2 regions of the Pradoshia sp. TA40_28 genome follow, and region 2 is predicted to be linked to the other one. Evidence: predicted binding sites of a transcription regulator. Region 2 holds the regulator's gene; the other holds the start of a gene.

Region 1 (7,980 bases), on a different contig from region 2:
TCTGTAAAAATGATGACAAATAGCTTAGGAAGCTTAATCAGTTCATGTACTGGAAAAGCAACTGCAATCGCTGCAGCCGTTCCCAAAAAAATAATTAATATGGCAGCAGGATTGACAAGAACCGCAATATCAACACCTTTTAGTACCATCCCCACACCAACTGAAACGATAGCCATAATAATTCCTATGATCGAAGATTTATCCATCTTATTCACCCGTTTTCTACTATTCTTTTATCACTTCTAGTATCGACATTTCCGTACATTCCTTTACATAAATAAGTGGTTTAAAGCCCTGGATTATCAATATTTAGGTAAAAAGACACAAAAAAAGTGATGAAAATTCATCACTTTTTAATAGATTATAAAAAGAAGGTTGATTTAAATCTAATACGTTAGCTAGAGCTCATTAACCAAAAGCCCCATGCTACACGTCATTCGGAGTTTCATAAGGATTTTTTTAACAAATATGTCGAAGTTATTATGATTATGTAATATTCTTGTAAATTAAACTCAATATTCCTGTAACCACAGAAACTAGTATTTTAGTTATAGTATAAAAGTAGAGTAAAGGCGGTAAGAATTTACAAAGCTGCCAAAAAACATTTCGGGGGTCAACATGAAAAAAATTATAATTGCTTTAGCTGTTTTTCTGTCATCCGCACTTGTGCCTTTTGGACCATTTAATTCTGAAGCCTCAGCTGCTATGTCAAATAGTAACGTCAATAAAGTCGTATCCACAGGAAAAAAATTTATTGGAACGCCTTATCGATCCGGTGGCACAACACCTAAAGGCTTTGATTGCTCTGGTTTTGTGGGATATACCTATAAAAAAGCAGTAGGAAAGAAACTTTCACGAACATCAGCCAGTATGTATAAACAGGGGCAAAAGGTTGCGAAATCTAAGCTCAAAAAAGGAGATTTAGTTTTCTTTAACACTTCCGGAAAAGGAGTCTCCCATGTAGCAATCTATATTGGCAGCAACAAAGTTATTCACTCCGTTTCTAAAGGTGTCAAAATTGACTCACTAAGCTCATCTTATTGGAAGAAACGCTATGTAGGCGCTAAAAGATTATAAAATCAACTTTTCCAGGCGGACATGTTTCGCCTTTTTATTTTGCTTATTTTCATAACCGTCTTCCATATATAGAAAATACCGATAGGATTCCCACAGTTCCGTTTATACCCCCACTAGGTTCATTATCTTCAATGCACTCATTATTCGTATGTCTATTATCTTCCACCATCTAATTAATTACATGTATCTTTTAATCCTTTTTCCATACTTTTCTTTCCGTCTTAACAAAAAAATAGTAGGAAAAACCTCTAAATGAAGTTTTCCTACTATTCATAAACTGATTGGAATGTCTTTAAATTATTATTAAGACTGCGTCTTTCCTGCTCGCTTTTAAAACTGGTTAGACTGCCTTTTTGTTTTTCATATACTTAGTTAACATTTTATAAGCATGTTCGACACTTTCATCACTAGGAGATTGGATTCCCGCTAGCGGATATTTATAGCCTAGCGTTTCCCATTTATAAACACCCAATTGATGATATGGTAAGATTTCTACCTTTTCAATATTATTCAGTGTACCTAAGAATTGTCCCATTCTTTCCAGGTATTCGTCTTGATCATTTACAGTTGGAACTAATACATGTCTGATCCAAACCGGTTGTCCTTTTTCAGAAAGATAACGAGCACAATCTAAGATATGTTCATTCGGTTTACCAGTCAACTTAATATGGCGCTTGCTGTCTATATGCTTAATATCCAACAGGATTAAATCTGTATATTTCAATAGTTCATCGAATTGCTCTAAAAATTCCGGCGACCTTGAAAAACAGCCAGCTGATGAATCGATTGTTGTGTGAATTCCTTTTTCTTTGCACAATTTAAATAGTTCGATTATAAACGGAATTTGCAATAGTGGTTCACCGCCACTTACAGTAATCCCGCCACCTGACGCATCCATAAACGGTTTATATAATTCTAAGTCTGCAACGATTTCTTCAGGACTCACCTTCTTGCCCTTACCAATTGCCCAAGTATCAGCATTATGACAATACTGGCAACGTAATAAGCAACCTTGTGTAAATACAATATAACGGATCCCCGGGCCATCTACTGTGCCGCATGTTTCAACGGAATGAATATTCCCATATGTTGTCATGAGATCCCATCCTTTCTTTTCAAAAAATATCCAATGGATTGTTAAAAGTTAGTCTCCCTGCCAATACAGGGAGACCTTCCTCTTAACACGTTACAGAATTATATTACATAGTTTCGTGGAACGTACGGTTGATTACATCAATTTGTTGCTCACGAGTCAACTTAATGAAGTTTACAGCGTATCCAGATACACGAATTGTTAATTGTGGATACTCTTCTGGGTGTTCCATAGCTGCTAGCAATGTGTCACGGTTGAATACGTTGATATTCAAGTGGTGACCTTCTTTGGAAGCATAACCATCCAGGATTGCCGCAAGGTTCGCCTCACGTTGCTCTTCTTCACGTCCAAGTGCTTTTGGCACCATAGAGAATGTGTTAGAAATACCATCTAAAGAGCACTCGTATGGAAGCTTAGATACAGAAGATAGAGAAGCTAGAGCACCTTTTGTATCACGTCCGTGCATTGGGTTCGCACCTGGAGCGAATGGTTCGCCAGCACGACGTCCATCTGGAGTGTTTCCAGTTTTCTTACCATATACTACGTTAGAAGTAATTGTAAGAATGGATTGCGTGTGCACAGAGCTACGGTATGTTTTATGCTTTTTCAATTTAGTCATAAAGTTTCTTACAAGTTCAACAGCCATGCTGTCTACGCGATCATCATTGTTTCCGTATTTAGGGAAATCACCAATGATTTCAAAGTCAACCGCTACACCATTTTCATCACGAATTGGTTTAACTTGTGCATATTTAATCGCGCTCAATGCGTCAGCTACTACGGACAATCCAGCGATTCCTGCTGCCATTGTGCGAAGGATTTCAACATCATGTAATGCCATTTCAATACGCTCATAGCTGTATTTATCATGCATGTAGTGGATTACATTCAATGTGTTGATATATAGCTCTGCAAGCCATTCCATTGTGCTATCGAAGTTAGCCATAACTTCATCAAAATCTAACACTTCAGAAGTAATTGCCTTGAAGTTCGGTCCAACTTGGATTTTAAGTTTTTCATCCACACCGCCGTTGATTGCATAAAGCAATGCTTTCGCAAGGTTTGCACGAGCTCCGAAGAACTGCATTTGTTTACCAATACGCATAGCGGATACACAGCAAGCAATTCCGTAATCATCGCCGTATTCTCTGATCATGATGTCATCGTTTTCGTACTGAATCGCACTTGTTTGAATAGACATTTTAGCACAGAAACGCTTGAATCCTTCAGGGAACTTAGTAGACCATAGTACAGTCAAGTTTGGTTCTGGAGCTGGTCCAAGGTTTGATAATGTGTGCAAGAAACGGAAAGAGTTTTTCGTTACAAGCGTTCTTCCGTCTAATGCCATACCACCGATGGATTCAGTTACCCAAGTTGGGTCTCCGCTGAATAATTGGTTGTAATCTGGTGTACGAGCAAATTTTACAAGACGAAGTTTCATAACAAAGTGATCAATGATCTCTTGTGCTTCTTGCTCAGTTAATGTACCTTCACGAAGGTCACGTTCAAAATAAATATCAAGGAAGGAAGAAGTACGTCCAAGAGACATTGCCGCACCATTTTGTTCCTTAATTGCAGCAAGGTATGCAAAGTATAACCATTGTACTGCTTCTTTTGCATTTGTAGCTGGTTTAGAGATATCATAACCATAAATCTCAGCTAATTGTTTTAATTCACCTAACGCACGGATTTGTTCGCTTAATTCTTCACGTTGACGAATAACGTCTTCGGACATTGTTCTTAAGCCATAGTTTTTCAAATCTTTTTTACGTTCAGCGATTAAGAAGTCTACACCGTATAATGCTACACGACGGTAGTCACCAATGATACGTCCGCGTCCGTATGCATCTGGAAGACCAGTGATGATACCAGCTTTACGAGCAAGTTTCATTTCATCAGTGTATGCATCAAAAACACCTTGGTTGTGCGTTTTACGGTAGTCAGTGAAGATTTTTTGTACTTCTTCATCAACTGTGAAGCCGTAAGATTCTGCTGCAGCTACTGCCATACGGATACCACCGAATGGTTGTAGGGAACGTTTGAATGGTTTGTCAGTTTGGAAACCAACGATTGTTTCTAGGTCTTTATTTAAATATCCAGGACCATGGGATGTAATAGTTGAAACAATTGTAGAATCTAGATCAAGTACGCCGCCTGCTTCACGCTCTTGTTTAGTAAGCTCCATTACTTGCTTCCATAATTCTTTTGTTGCTTCAGTTGGACCTTCTAAGAATTCATCATTTCCAGTGTATGGAGTGATGTTTTTCATGATGAAGTCACGTGTATTTACTTCTTTCTGCCAGTCACCGCCAGCAAATCCTCTCCATGGATCTTGAGTATTTACTTTATCCATAACCATTGCCATTTTTATTTACCTCCTAATATTACATTCAGGAATATTATTTCAAGTTTCTTGATGTTTCAAGTTTCAATTGAATATAACAGGTTTCTATAGGTTTATAATACACGTTATATGTGAAAATGTGAACATGTAAATTATGACAATACAGTGAAATCGAAAACAAACCTTTTAAATCAAGGTTTGACTATTATCATTTTATAATTCTGATATTATAGACCCTTGAAAATACACAAAACTGTTATAGTAAAATCAACTATAAATACAGAACTGTACTATAAAAGGCACCTGTTTCTTTACCACAGATGCCTTTAACTTCCATTATATAACAATTACGTTATTTATGCTCGTCTACTCTATTTTTAAAGGCTTCCTTCGTTACAATATATTGTTCATGGTTTGTGTGTTGTTCTTGATTACCACCCGTTTCTGCATGATGCGGAAAATTTCCGGGGTGACTTTTACGCTTATGGTTAAACCCTTTACCTCTCGCCATAACTAACCCTCCTTCCCTTATCATCATTTTCTGCAGAAAGGTGAGAATTATGGCAGGTAAGTTGAGGCAATATACTAAATAACACCCATTACCGATATCTATAAACCGCGTGTTTAAGCAACTTCGGAACAACATCAGTGGAAAAAGGGATATTCAGTCTTTCTGTACGCTTATGCGCATCTTTTCCATAAGGACCTATATTGATGGCTGGGATATCCAGTTCCCCAATAACTGAAAGCGGAAGATTATACCCTTTTCCATAGAGAGGCATTTCGTTTTCCAGTACCGACATAACTTGATCACGATCTCGTAAACGGCAATAACTCACATCTGAAAGACCAGGGAAATAAGACAGAATCTTTATTTTCTCATTATATTTTTCTTCAGCAATCCTTACACATACCTCTATTATTTCTTTTGCTTTCCGGTCCCTTTCATCTTCTTCCAAATATACGTGCGGATAATATGGCGGAGCAAGCATCACCATATAAAATGGAGCTTCTGATTTAAAGTATGCCGCAACCACATCAGCAATTTCTGCGGTCAATTTCGCCATATTCAATCCAGCATCCTGTTCCAGCAAGGTAATCTTTGCATTTATTTCTTTAACAAACACATCACCATATTTTATGCATCCTTTTTGGAATAATTCCTGATAGGAAAATACTTTTGGCTTAATGATTCGCTTTCTTAACTTATGCTTATCGTATCCCAGTTTGTCATAAAGAGTTGAAAGTCTCTCTGCAATGTACTGACTACTTTCTTCTCCGATCCCTTTCAACTTGTTTAGCACCTCTTCAGGGCTTTGTTTCAGTGTAAGAATATTCGCAAGCACATATGCTGCTGTTGGCGTCTGAACATTATAGGCTTCTTTTAAATCCATTAGTTTTAATATAGTGGGTAGAGGATTTTGTTCCCCACGTTCATTCTCTAAAAAAGCTAATGATAACTCCAGTCTCTCTGCAATCACTCCTGCCATCCAAGCTGCATTCATCCCTTCAAGCGGCTCTCCCACATGCGTCTCTCTCCCCACACAAAAAATAAGTGGGAGCAATTTACCTACAGATCCCGTATAGAAATATTTTGAACGATCACCTGGATAGGCACCAAAGCTCGGTTCCGAACAGATCGCCACATCTAAATCAAGTTGATAATGATCCCTAATTTCCTTCACTAATTCGACTCCGGCGAACATTCCTGCAGAATACCTTTCTTCATCCGGAGTAGCCAAAAATAACAGATTATGCTCTAAATCTTTTTTTTCAACAGCTTCTGAAAGTAAGGCCATTTGGACGGCCAGTCCTGCCTTCATATCCATAATTCCTCTTCCAAATATCCATTCTCCTGACTTCAAATCCTCCTCTACATCATTAGAAAGATCTTCTTCTGCCAGAGCACTTGTAAACTCTAATGGAGAAAAAGCCAGCGGTGCAAGACGGCCATAATCTTCAACACCCACGACGTCATAATGGCTTAATAAAATAATGGTTTTTTTACTCTTTTTATTTCCTTTATAAAAGGCAGCTATCGCTTTTCGATTCAATCCATCTCCATGGATTTTATTCCGATATACTTGATCCGGGTATTTTTGAAAATACGGCATTTCCATCAGGATTGCAGCAATTTCTTCCTCCATACGCAACTCTCCCCTTGTGCCAGTCACACTGGGCACTTTCACAAGACGATATAATAACTCCAAAATTCCTTCCTTCGTATTCCAGTGGCGCATGCTTTCTCCCCCGTTTCTCTCTTTCCTAAAATTATATCAACAATATATGGAATATTCAGTTAAATGATTATTACAAACCTCTTTTTTTGCTGTGGCATATCAGATATGATACGGTATTCTTACAATTAAAGGAGCGATTAAACAATGGCTAGTCCCATCATAATAAAAGAGATAACTTTCCACTATATTTCGATGGAATTAAAAAATCCTTTTACGACGAGTTTTGGCACCGTGAAAGACCGAGAAATGATTATTATTGAAATGGTTGATAGCGAAGGAACCGTGGGATGGGGTGAATGCGTAGCCTTTCGGGAACCATGGTATACAGAAGAAACACTCCAAACAGCGGCTCATATAATGAAAGATTTTCTAATTCCCAAGCTACTTGAGGTACCCATCCATCACCCTGATGAACTACAGAAGCTATTTTCTCCTGTTCGGAAAAATCCAATGGCCAAGTCAGCATTGGAGGGAGCTATTTGGGATTTATATACAAGAAAAAATAATATTTCATTATCGAAAGCTTTAGGCGGTACTAAAAATGCGATTGATGCCGGAATCAGCATAGGGCTTCAACATACAGATGAGGATTTATTTCGATTAATCGATCATAGCCTTGAGCAAGGATATAAAAGAGTGAAACTAAAAATCAAACCCGGTCGGGATATCTCGCTTATTCAAACAGTCCGCAAAAGGTATCCTTATCTACCGATTATGGCAGATGCCAATTCTGCATATTGCTTAGCAGATATTGAGCGCTTAAAGGCATTGGATGAATATGAACTCATGATGATTGAACAACCACTTCGGTTTGACGATATGTATGAGCATGCCATACTCCAACAGCAAATCTCTACTCCGATTTGCCTGGATGAAAGCATACAATCATTTGAAAATGCTAAACAAGCAATCGCTCTCGGCAGCTGTAAAGTAATCAATTTAAAAACGGGAAGAGTAGGCGGCTTATCAGAGGCTGTTAAAATCCTCAACTTATGTGAAGCCGAAAATATCTCAGTTTGGTGCGGAGGGATGCTTGAATCAGGAATAAGTCGGGCTCACAACATAGCTCTGGCATCCTTGCCACAGGTTAATCTGCCTGGTGACATCTCAAGTTCAAGCAATTATTGGAATCATGATATTACGTTCCCCGAAGTAATCGTCCATAACGGAATCATTGAAGTACCTGACAAAGCTGGAATGGGATTTGAAGTTGATCGAACCTGGTT
Region 2 (7,980 bases):
CAGCTTCCATTTTATCAGAATCTGTTACCATGTATGGAGAAGAGTATCCACGATCGAATTGCATACCTTCTACTACATCAAGTTCAGTTGTGAATCCTTTGGATTCTTCGATTGTGATAACACCGTCATTACCAACACGCTCCATTGCTTCAGCAATCAAAGCGCCTACTTCTTCATCGGCAGAAGAAATCGCTGCAACTTGTGCAATGGATTCTTTGCCTTCGATTGGTTTAGAGATGGCTTTTAATTCTTCAATTGCAACTCCAACCGCTTTTTCAATCCCTTTACGAACGCCCATTGGGTTAGCGCCAGCTGTAACGTTTTTCAATCCTTCACGAATCATAGCTTGTGCAAGAACTGTTGCAGTAGTTGTACCGTCCCCAGCAATTTCATTTGTTTTGCTTGCTACTTCCGCAACTAATTTAGCACCCATGTTTTCAAATGCGTCTTCTAGCTCGATTTCTTTCGCGATTGTTACACCATCGTTAGTGATAAGTGGAGAACCAAATTTCTTTTCAAGAACAACGTTACGTCCTTTTGGTCCAAGTGTAACTTTTACTGTATCAGCTAATGCATCAACCCCACGCAACATAGCGCGGCGAGCTTCTTCACTAAATTTAATATCTTTTGCCATACGAAAATTACCTCCTCAAAGTTTTTAGTATGTTATTTTTTAATCGACATTTTAATTAAGCAATAACGGCCAAAATGTCGCTTTCACGTAAAATTAAGTATTCTTTACCTTCGAATTTAACTTCTGTACCTGCATATTTAGAGAAGATAATATGATCGCCTTCAGATACTTCCAATCCTACACGCTCACCATTCTCAAGGACACGGCCTGTTCCTACCGCTACAATTTTGCCTTCAGATGGTTTTTCTTTGGCAGTGTCTGGTAACACGATGCCGCTTGCAGTTTTTTCCTCTTGTGCGACAAGTTCAATCACAACGCGATCTCCTAGTGGCTTTAACAAGTAAAACTACCTCCTTAAAGTTATCTCCATTTTTATTAGCACTCTTTAACGTTGAGTGCTAACACAATTTATAGTTTAAATAAATAGACAATGATTTGCAAGTGATATAAGTTAAAATTTTTAAATTTTATCATCATTTAATTATCTTCCCCAAAACGAGTTAAAATATCCTTTTTTATATAAATATGGTAGTGGAGTCAAAGGAAAATGTTTCGTGATTGTAACTATGAGGTAAAAACGGTTAAAATTAAAGATATACGTTTTTGAACATATATAAATGATTAAGGGAGCTTTTTTGATTTGAAAAAACATTATTGGTCAATTTTAATCACCTATATAGCTATGCAATTTTCTTCTATTCTTGGAGGGCCATTAATGTTGGCCTACTTCTCGAACACAGATATTCCCTTGGAACGGGCGAGGATATTGGCAGCGGGGTATTGGATTGTAATAAGTTTCATTCTTGCCTTCATCATTACTCTATTTCTTTTGAGACATGAAAGAAATAATAGAGACATATCTGATCGCGCAAGTGTTGGAGCATCAGTCGGATGGGCTATTGGTGGGATATTCCTAGCCTTGTTTTCACAATCCCTTGCAGGTACCATTGAACAAACTATGGGCATTCCAACTGGCTCTGAAAACACACAAAATATTCTAGCCCTAATTGAGGCCGTGCCGGCTGTTATAATCGTCAGTTCAATACTGGGGCCCATTTTAGAAGAAATTGTTTTTAGGAAAATTGTATTTGGTACCTTACATAAACGATTGAACTTTTTCCTAAGTGCGTTAATCAGTTCGCTTATTTTTGCTGTGGCTCATATGGAGTTTGTCCATATCCTGCTTTATACGGCAATGGGATTCACATTTGCCTATTTATATGTTAAAACAAAGAGAATCATCGTTCCTATTTTTGCTCATGTGGCTATGAATACACTAGTCGTAATCGTGCAATCAGTTTTAAAAGAAGATATAGAAAAATATATGGAAGAGCTTAATAAAGTTCAAAGCTTTATCGGAGGTTTATTATGAGACGTTCACCCTTGTATATGGCAACAACTTATTTAATTTTAGGTGCTATTTTTATCTTTTTCGCTGTTCAAAATGTATCACGCAGCGGTTGGGATTTCTTCACCTATTTCTTAATTATACTAGCCACACTAGATGTTGGTTCAGGAATCCGCTTATTAATGATTCATAAGCAAATTAAAAAAATGAAAAATGAAAAACCAAAGGAATAAAAAAAATCTCGAAGGTATTAACCTTCGAGATTTTTTTATTCTGATTCTTCCGTGTTTCCAGATGGATAATGTTTAAGGAAATAAACTAATGATTGCAATTCTACTGCAAGGTCAATATGGTGAACCCGAATGCTGTCAGGCACATTTAGTCGTGCCGGCGTAAAATTCAAAATAGCCTTGATGTTCGCGGATACTAAACGGTCGGTAATCGATTGGGCAACCTGCGAAGGAACCGTTAAAATGGCTACTTTAATATCTTGCTTAGCCAATTTTTTCTCTAAATCATCCATATGGAACAGCGGAACATCTCCAATCAAGGTTCCTACTTTGTCAGGAGAAACATCAAACGCCATTTCAATCTTTGTATTATTATTTTTCATGAAATTATAGTTTAAGAATGCTGTACCCAGGTTACCGACTCCAATCAGAGCAACCTTTGTAATTTCATCTTGATCCAAGGTCTTTCTAAAAAAGGATAATAGATAATTTACATTGTAACCATAGCCCTTTTTGCCCAAAGCTCCAAAGTATGAGAAATCTCTTCTTATGGTGGCTGAATCTACTTTTACAGCCTCACTTAACTCAGCGGAAGAAACTCGTAGTTTTCCTGATGCGTGTAAATTCTGTATGAATCGATAATATAATGGCAGTCGCTTGGCTGTAGCCTGCGGTATTTTAGTATTTTCCTGCAAAATGAATTCCCTTCTCCCTTTTCTATCTAGTCAATCAGTATTCCATATGATCAAGTTGGCTTTGCTGGTCCTAATTGGTTATATCCCCAAGCCATACCTTCATCTAACACTTTGCTCAAACCCATAAACAGTTAATGAAGCGGCTAAAAGCGGCTATTAAAGCCTCTATTTCAATATCAGTACTTACAGTGGAACGAATAATTTTTATTCTTGTTAGCGTCTTTCCCAAAATCAAATCAATAACTATTTCCTTTTCATGCAATTGGGTGACACATAAGAATTATATCAGAAGTTTTCTTTGTTGCCATAATTCCTGCTATCCTGAGCCTATTCTTATATATTTATTTTATGGATTCGTTATATTATCGCAATTTCATCTATTTAGTAAAACAATAGGATTATGCAACAGGAATTCTGATTATTTCTTACAACTACCATACGAGTTTTTCCCTTATTTAAAATAGGGAAATAAACTCAAGGTTCTTCTCCTATTCCTATTTTATAATATTTTAAATGTTTTTGGTAATTTTTGTGTGGACGTTCACAATTTTTCTATTAAGTTGCAGTGCTTGTCCCCTGTAGGCTACACTTAAGGTATGTATTTTCTGAGGTGAGAATAATGATTATTTTACAAGTTAATAATGTATCCAAATACTATGGTGCTGAAGCAATTTTATCTAATATTAAGCTCGAAATTCAAACGAAAGACCGGATTGCTCTTGTTGGCAGAAACGGTGCAGGTAAATCTACCCTGCTTAAAATCATTGCCGGGCACCTTTCACATGACGGCGGAGAAATCTATAAACCTAAGGAAGTTTCGATTGGATACTTGGCCCAAAATACAGGCCTACAATCAGATCGTTCTATTTGGGATGAAATGATTTCTGTTTTTGAAAGCTTACAAAAACAAGAAGCTGAGTTAAGATCCTTAGAAAAATCAATGGCTGATCCTTCTGTCTATAATGATGAACAAAAGTATAATCGGGTTTTAAAAGACTACGACCGTCTGCAAGAGCAATTTAAAAATTCTGGTGGATATCAAATGGAAGCAGATGTACGCTCCGTCTTACACGGTTTACGTTTTTCCGATTATGATTATACTACCTCTATTAACAGCTTAAGCGGCGGACAGAAAACACGACTGGCTCTAGGTAAATTATTATTAACGAAGCCTGATTTGCTCATTCTTGATGAGCCAACTAACCATCTTGATATTGATACATTAAGCTGGCTTGAAGGCTATCTGCAATCCTATCCAGGTTCGATCCTAATTGTATCTCATGATCGCTACTTCCTCGATAAAGTCGTTAATCAAGTAATGGAGCTTTCACGAACATCCATTAAGAAATATACAGGAAATTATAGCAATTACTTGGATCAAAAAGCAGAAGAATATGAGCGTAATCTTAAGCTTTATGAAAAACAACAGGATGAGATTGCAAAATTAAAAGATTTTGTCCAAAGGAATATGGCCAGAGCGTCAACTACAAAACGGGCACAAAGTCGGCAAAAAGCCCTGCAGCGTATGGAAGTGATGGATCGACCTTTAGGTGACGAAAAATCAGCTAATTTTGCTTTTGATATTGAGGTGCAAAGTGGAAACGAAGTCCTTCAGGCAAATGATTTAGCCATTGGATATGAAACACCTGTTGCCAGTCATTTGAAATTCAGGATCACTAGAGGAGAAAGTATTGCGTTGATAGGTCCTAATGGAATTGGGAAATCAACTTTATTAAAAACATTAGTAGACAGGATTCCAGCTTTAAATGGAGGTTTTCAGTTCGGCACTAACGTGACAGTCGGCTATTACGATCAGGAACAGGCTAATTTGTCATCCAAGAAAACTGTACTCAATGAGTTATGGGATGACTACCCCGGCCAGCCTGAAAAGGACATCCGTTCCATATTGGGCAATTTCCTTTTTAGTGGTGATGATGTGATGAAGCCTGTCTCTACCTTAAGTGGCGGAGAGAAAGCACGTTTGGCTCTTTCCAAGTTAATGATGCAAAAAGCCAATCTATTGATATTGGATGAGCCTACCAACCATTTGGATTTAGACAGTAAACTGGTGCTGGAGAATGCTCTGATTGATTATCCTGGCACTCTTCTATTTGTTTCCCATGACCGATACTTTATTAACCGGATTGCGGACAAAGTATTAGAAATGAACACAGATGGTGCAACAGAATACTTGGGTGATTATGATTATTATATTCATAAAAAACAAGAACAGGCTGAAATTGCTGAATTAGAAAAACAAGCAGAGACTGCCTCCAATCGCTCAGGGACAGATAAAACCACGTATCAGGAAGATAAGGTACTTAAAAAGAAAGAGCGCCAGCGTCAAAGGCGCATCACAGAAATAGAAGCTATGATAGAAAAACTCGATACACGTATATCCGATATAAATATACAATTATGTGAACCAGAAATCTATCAGGATCATGAAAAATCCTTAGAATTGCAAACTAATCTTACTATCGCAGAAGAAGAATTAGAAGCATTAATGGAAGAGTGGACCTCTTTACAGGACGAATAAAACACGATTTTAAACCAAGTCAGAAATGACTTGGTTTTTTATCAACATTATTATCCACAATACTATAGTTGTGAAATAGGGTTTAATTTGATTTTTCCACATTATCCACAGTTTTTCAATCCATTATCCACAGAAACTGTTGATAACACATACTTATCCACAGTTTTCAGAGACATTCCATTTTTCAGTCAACTTTTTATCAACAAAAAGAAGAGGATTACCAAAACAGAAGTAATCCTCCTTACTTTTATTCTAATATCAGACCTGGATTTGCATTTAAATCCATCGCAGCTCTTTTACCTTTTTCAAATGCAATACTACCTGCAGCGGCAATCATTGCTGCATTATCCGTGCATAAATAAAGTGGAGGTATTATTAATTCCACGTCCTTTTTATCTGCAAAAGCTTCTTCTAACCGAGCTCTTAACCCTTTATTGGCAGCTACACCGCCTGCCAACAGGACCTGTTTAACCTGATATTCATCCGTTGCCTTTAGTGTTTTGGTCACTAAGACATCAATGACACTTTCTTGAAAGCTGCATGCGAGGTCTTCAGACGCTATGGTTTCACCTTTTTGATTGGCGTTATGCAATGTATTAATAACAGCCGATTTTAATCCACTGAAGCTAAAATCATAGGAATCCTCTTCTAGCCATGCACGTGGTAATTTAACCGTTGGCTGTCCTTCATGTGCAAGTCGGTCAATATGCGGACCACCTGGATAAGGAAGCTTTAACGTACGAGCTACCTTATCGTAGGCTTCGCCTGCAGCATCATCTCTTGTTTCTCCAATAACTTCAAAATCTCCATGCTCCCTCATCAGCACCAGTTCAGTATGGCCACCGGATACAACCAATGCAAGAAGAGGGAAAGAAAACTCAGTGAGGATCCTGTTAGCATATATATGCCCTGCAATATGGTGAACATTAATAAGTGGAACCCCATGAGCAAAAGCCATTGCTTTTGCCGCATTTACCCCTATTAATAAAGCACCTACTAACCCAGGACCTTCCGTGACCGCAATTCCATCGAGATCTTCCCAAGAGATTGCTGCTTTTTCTAATGCTTCCTCCACTACAAGCGTAATTGCTTCTACATGGTGCCTTGAAGCAATTTCAGGGACAACTCCTCCAAAACGTTTATGGCTCTCAATTTGTGATGCCACTACATTGGATAGTATTTCCCGGCCATTTTTAATTACTGCAGCTGCGGTTTCATCACAACTGGTTTCTATTCCTAAAATTAATTGATTATCTTTTACCATAATTCCACCCACATTACTAATGCGTCTTCCATATTATCTGTATAATAAAATTTTCTAATACCGCCATCTTTAAAGCCCATTTTACGATAGAGACTTTGAGCAGTTTGATTGCCCACTCGTACCTCAAGAGTCATCTTTTTCACACCCATGCTTTGTGCCTTGCCCATCATTCGTACCATTAATTCTTCCCCGATTTTATGGCCTCTCCAATCGGGCAAAACGGCAATATTCGTGATATGGCCCTCATCCAAAATGAACCATGTACCGCAATAACCAACTACCTTTCCTTGATCCTCAGCCACCAAGTAGTAAGCATATTGGTTGTTTACCAATTCATTATAGAAGGCTTCCCTGCTCCACGGCAGAGTAAACGAAGCATGCTCCACCTCAATTACACCATCAAGATCCTCTAAAGTCATCTTACGAAATGTAATCGTCTTATTCATTTATTCTTCCCTCTGTTTCTGTTCAGCTTGAGCTTCCAGCCATTTCGCTTCAGCTTCAGCTAAACGTACATAATTTGGGACAAAGGAGTGGATATCAACACCAGGCTGATTCATACCATGTATCGCTAGTTCTCCAGGTCTCGCATGCTGAAGTGACAGTGGTGCTATAATTGCTTTATCACCTAAGATTTCCGTGAATGTCTCCGTATGAATTGGAAGATCATTTCCTATAAACAGAATAGGTTGATTAAATGACTTCAAATGGTCTGCCCATTCACTGGCCAACACATTCTGATCCTCCTCCATTCTCACCAATTCTCCATTATTCCATTTAAAAAGACTTGTATAAATCTGTCCCCGTCTGGCATCAAACAATGGACATACCAAACCATTGAAATACCGTCCATTCAAAGCAAGTGCCTCTAGGCTTGATATACCTGTTAATTGTATGCCCAAACTCCATGCAAAAGACTTGGCAATGGTTACGCCAATTCTCACGCCCGTATAAGACCCTGGCCCATTAGCCACCACTATTTTATTCAGATCTCTTGGTGTGAGCCCGCATTCCTTCAAGATTGCTTCTATAGAAGGCATCGCACGCACAGAATGGTTTCGTTTTGTATATGTTATTTGCTCTCCGATAATCCCTTTTTCATTAGCAACAGCCACTCCCAGGACATTCGTAGATGTATCAATTGCTAATACATTCATTAAAATATCTCCTCACACAGCTTTTCATAAAATTCACCTTTAGGTTTTGCTATAATTTTCCGTCTATCATTTCCATCATGATATAAATATAAGGTTAAAAGTTCATTCGGTAG

What was found. The regulator Rex, encoded in region 2, represses fermentation and respiration genes when NADH is low (regulators of the CRP and FNR family bind a similar motif). The targets are predictions, from matches to a motif close to TTGTGAAATATTTCACAA.
Region 1: pflB (formate C-acetyltransferase) is a predicted target of Rex. The motif match lies at 4,644-4,661, and genes of this name have one in related genera.

The regions. Positions count from the first base shown of each region.
Region 1 is NZ_JCATZO010000009.1:23,484-31,463, reverse strand. Features, by position in the region: gene motA (flagellar motor stator protein MotA) at 1-206, opposite strand, end outside; gene AC58NB_RS12870 (C40 family peptidase) at 619-1,077, shown strand; gene pflA (pyruvate formate-lyase-activating protein) at 1,418-2,173, opposite strand; gene pflB (formate C-acetyltransferase) at 2,277-4,535, opposite strand; gene AC58NB_RS12855 (hypothetical protein) at 4,867-5,025, opposite strand; gene AC58NB_RS12850 (M20/M25/M40 family metallo-hydrolase) at 5,114-6,754, opposite strand; gene menC (o-succinylbenzoate synthase) at 6,899-7,980, shown strand, end outside.
Region 2 is NZ_JCATZO010000016.1:870-8,849, reverse strand. Features, by position in the region: gene groL (chaperonin GroEL) at 1-634, opposite strand, end outside; gene groES (co-chaperone GroES) at 690-974, opposite strand; gene AC58NB_RS16070 (CPBP family intramembrane glutamic endopeptidase) at 1,275-2,006, shown strand; gene AC58NB_RS16065 (YdiK family protein) at 2,003-2,215, shown strand; gene AC58NB_RS16060 (redox-sensing transcriptional repressor Rex) at 2,251-2,910, opposite strand; gene AC58NB_RS16055 (cyclic pyranopterin monophosphate synthase MoaC) at 3,162-3,227, opposite strand; gene AC58NB_RS16050 (ABC-F family ATP-binding cassette domain-containing protein) at 3,527-5,446, shown strand; gene tsaD (tRNA (adenosine(37)-N6)-threonylcarbamoyltransferase complex transferase subunit TsaD) at 5,694-6,710, opposite strand; gene rimI (ribosomal protein S18-alanine N-acetyltransferase) at 6,704-7,156, opposite strand; gene tsaB (tRNA (adenosine(37)-N6)-threonylcarbamoyltransferase complex dimerization subunit type 1 TsaB) at 7,157-7,867, opposite strand; gene tsaE (tRNA (adenosine(37)-N6)-threonylcarbamoyltransferase complex ATPase subunit type 1 TsaE) at 7,867-7,980, opposite strand, start outside.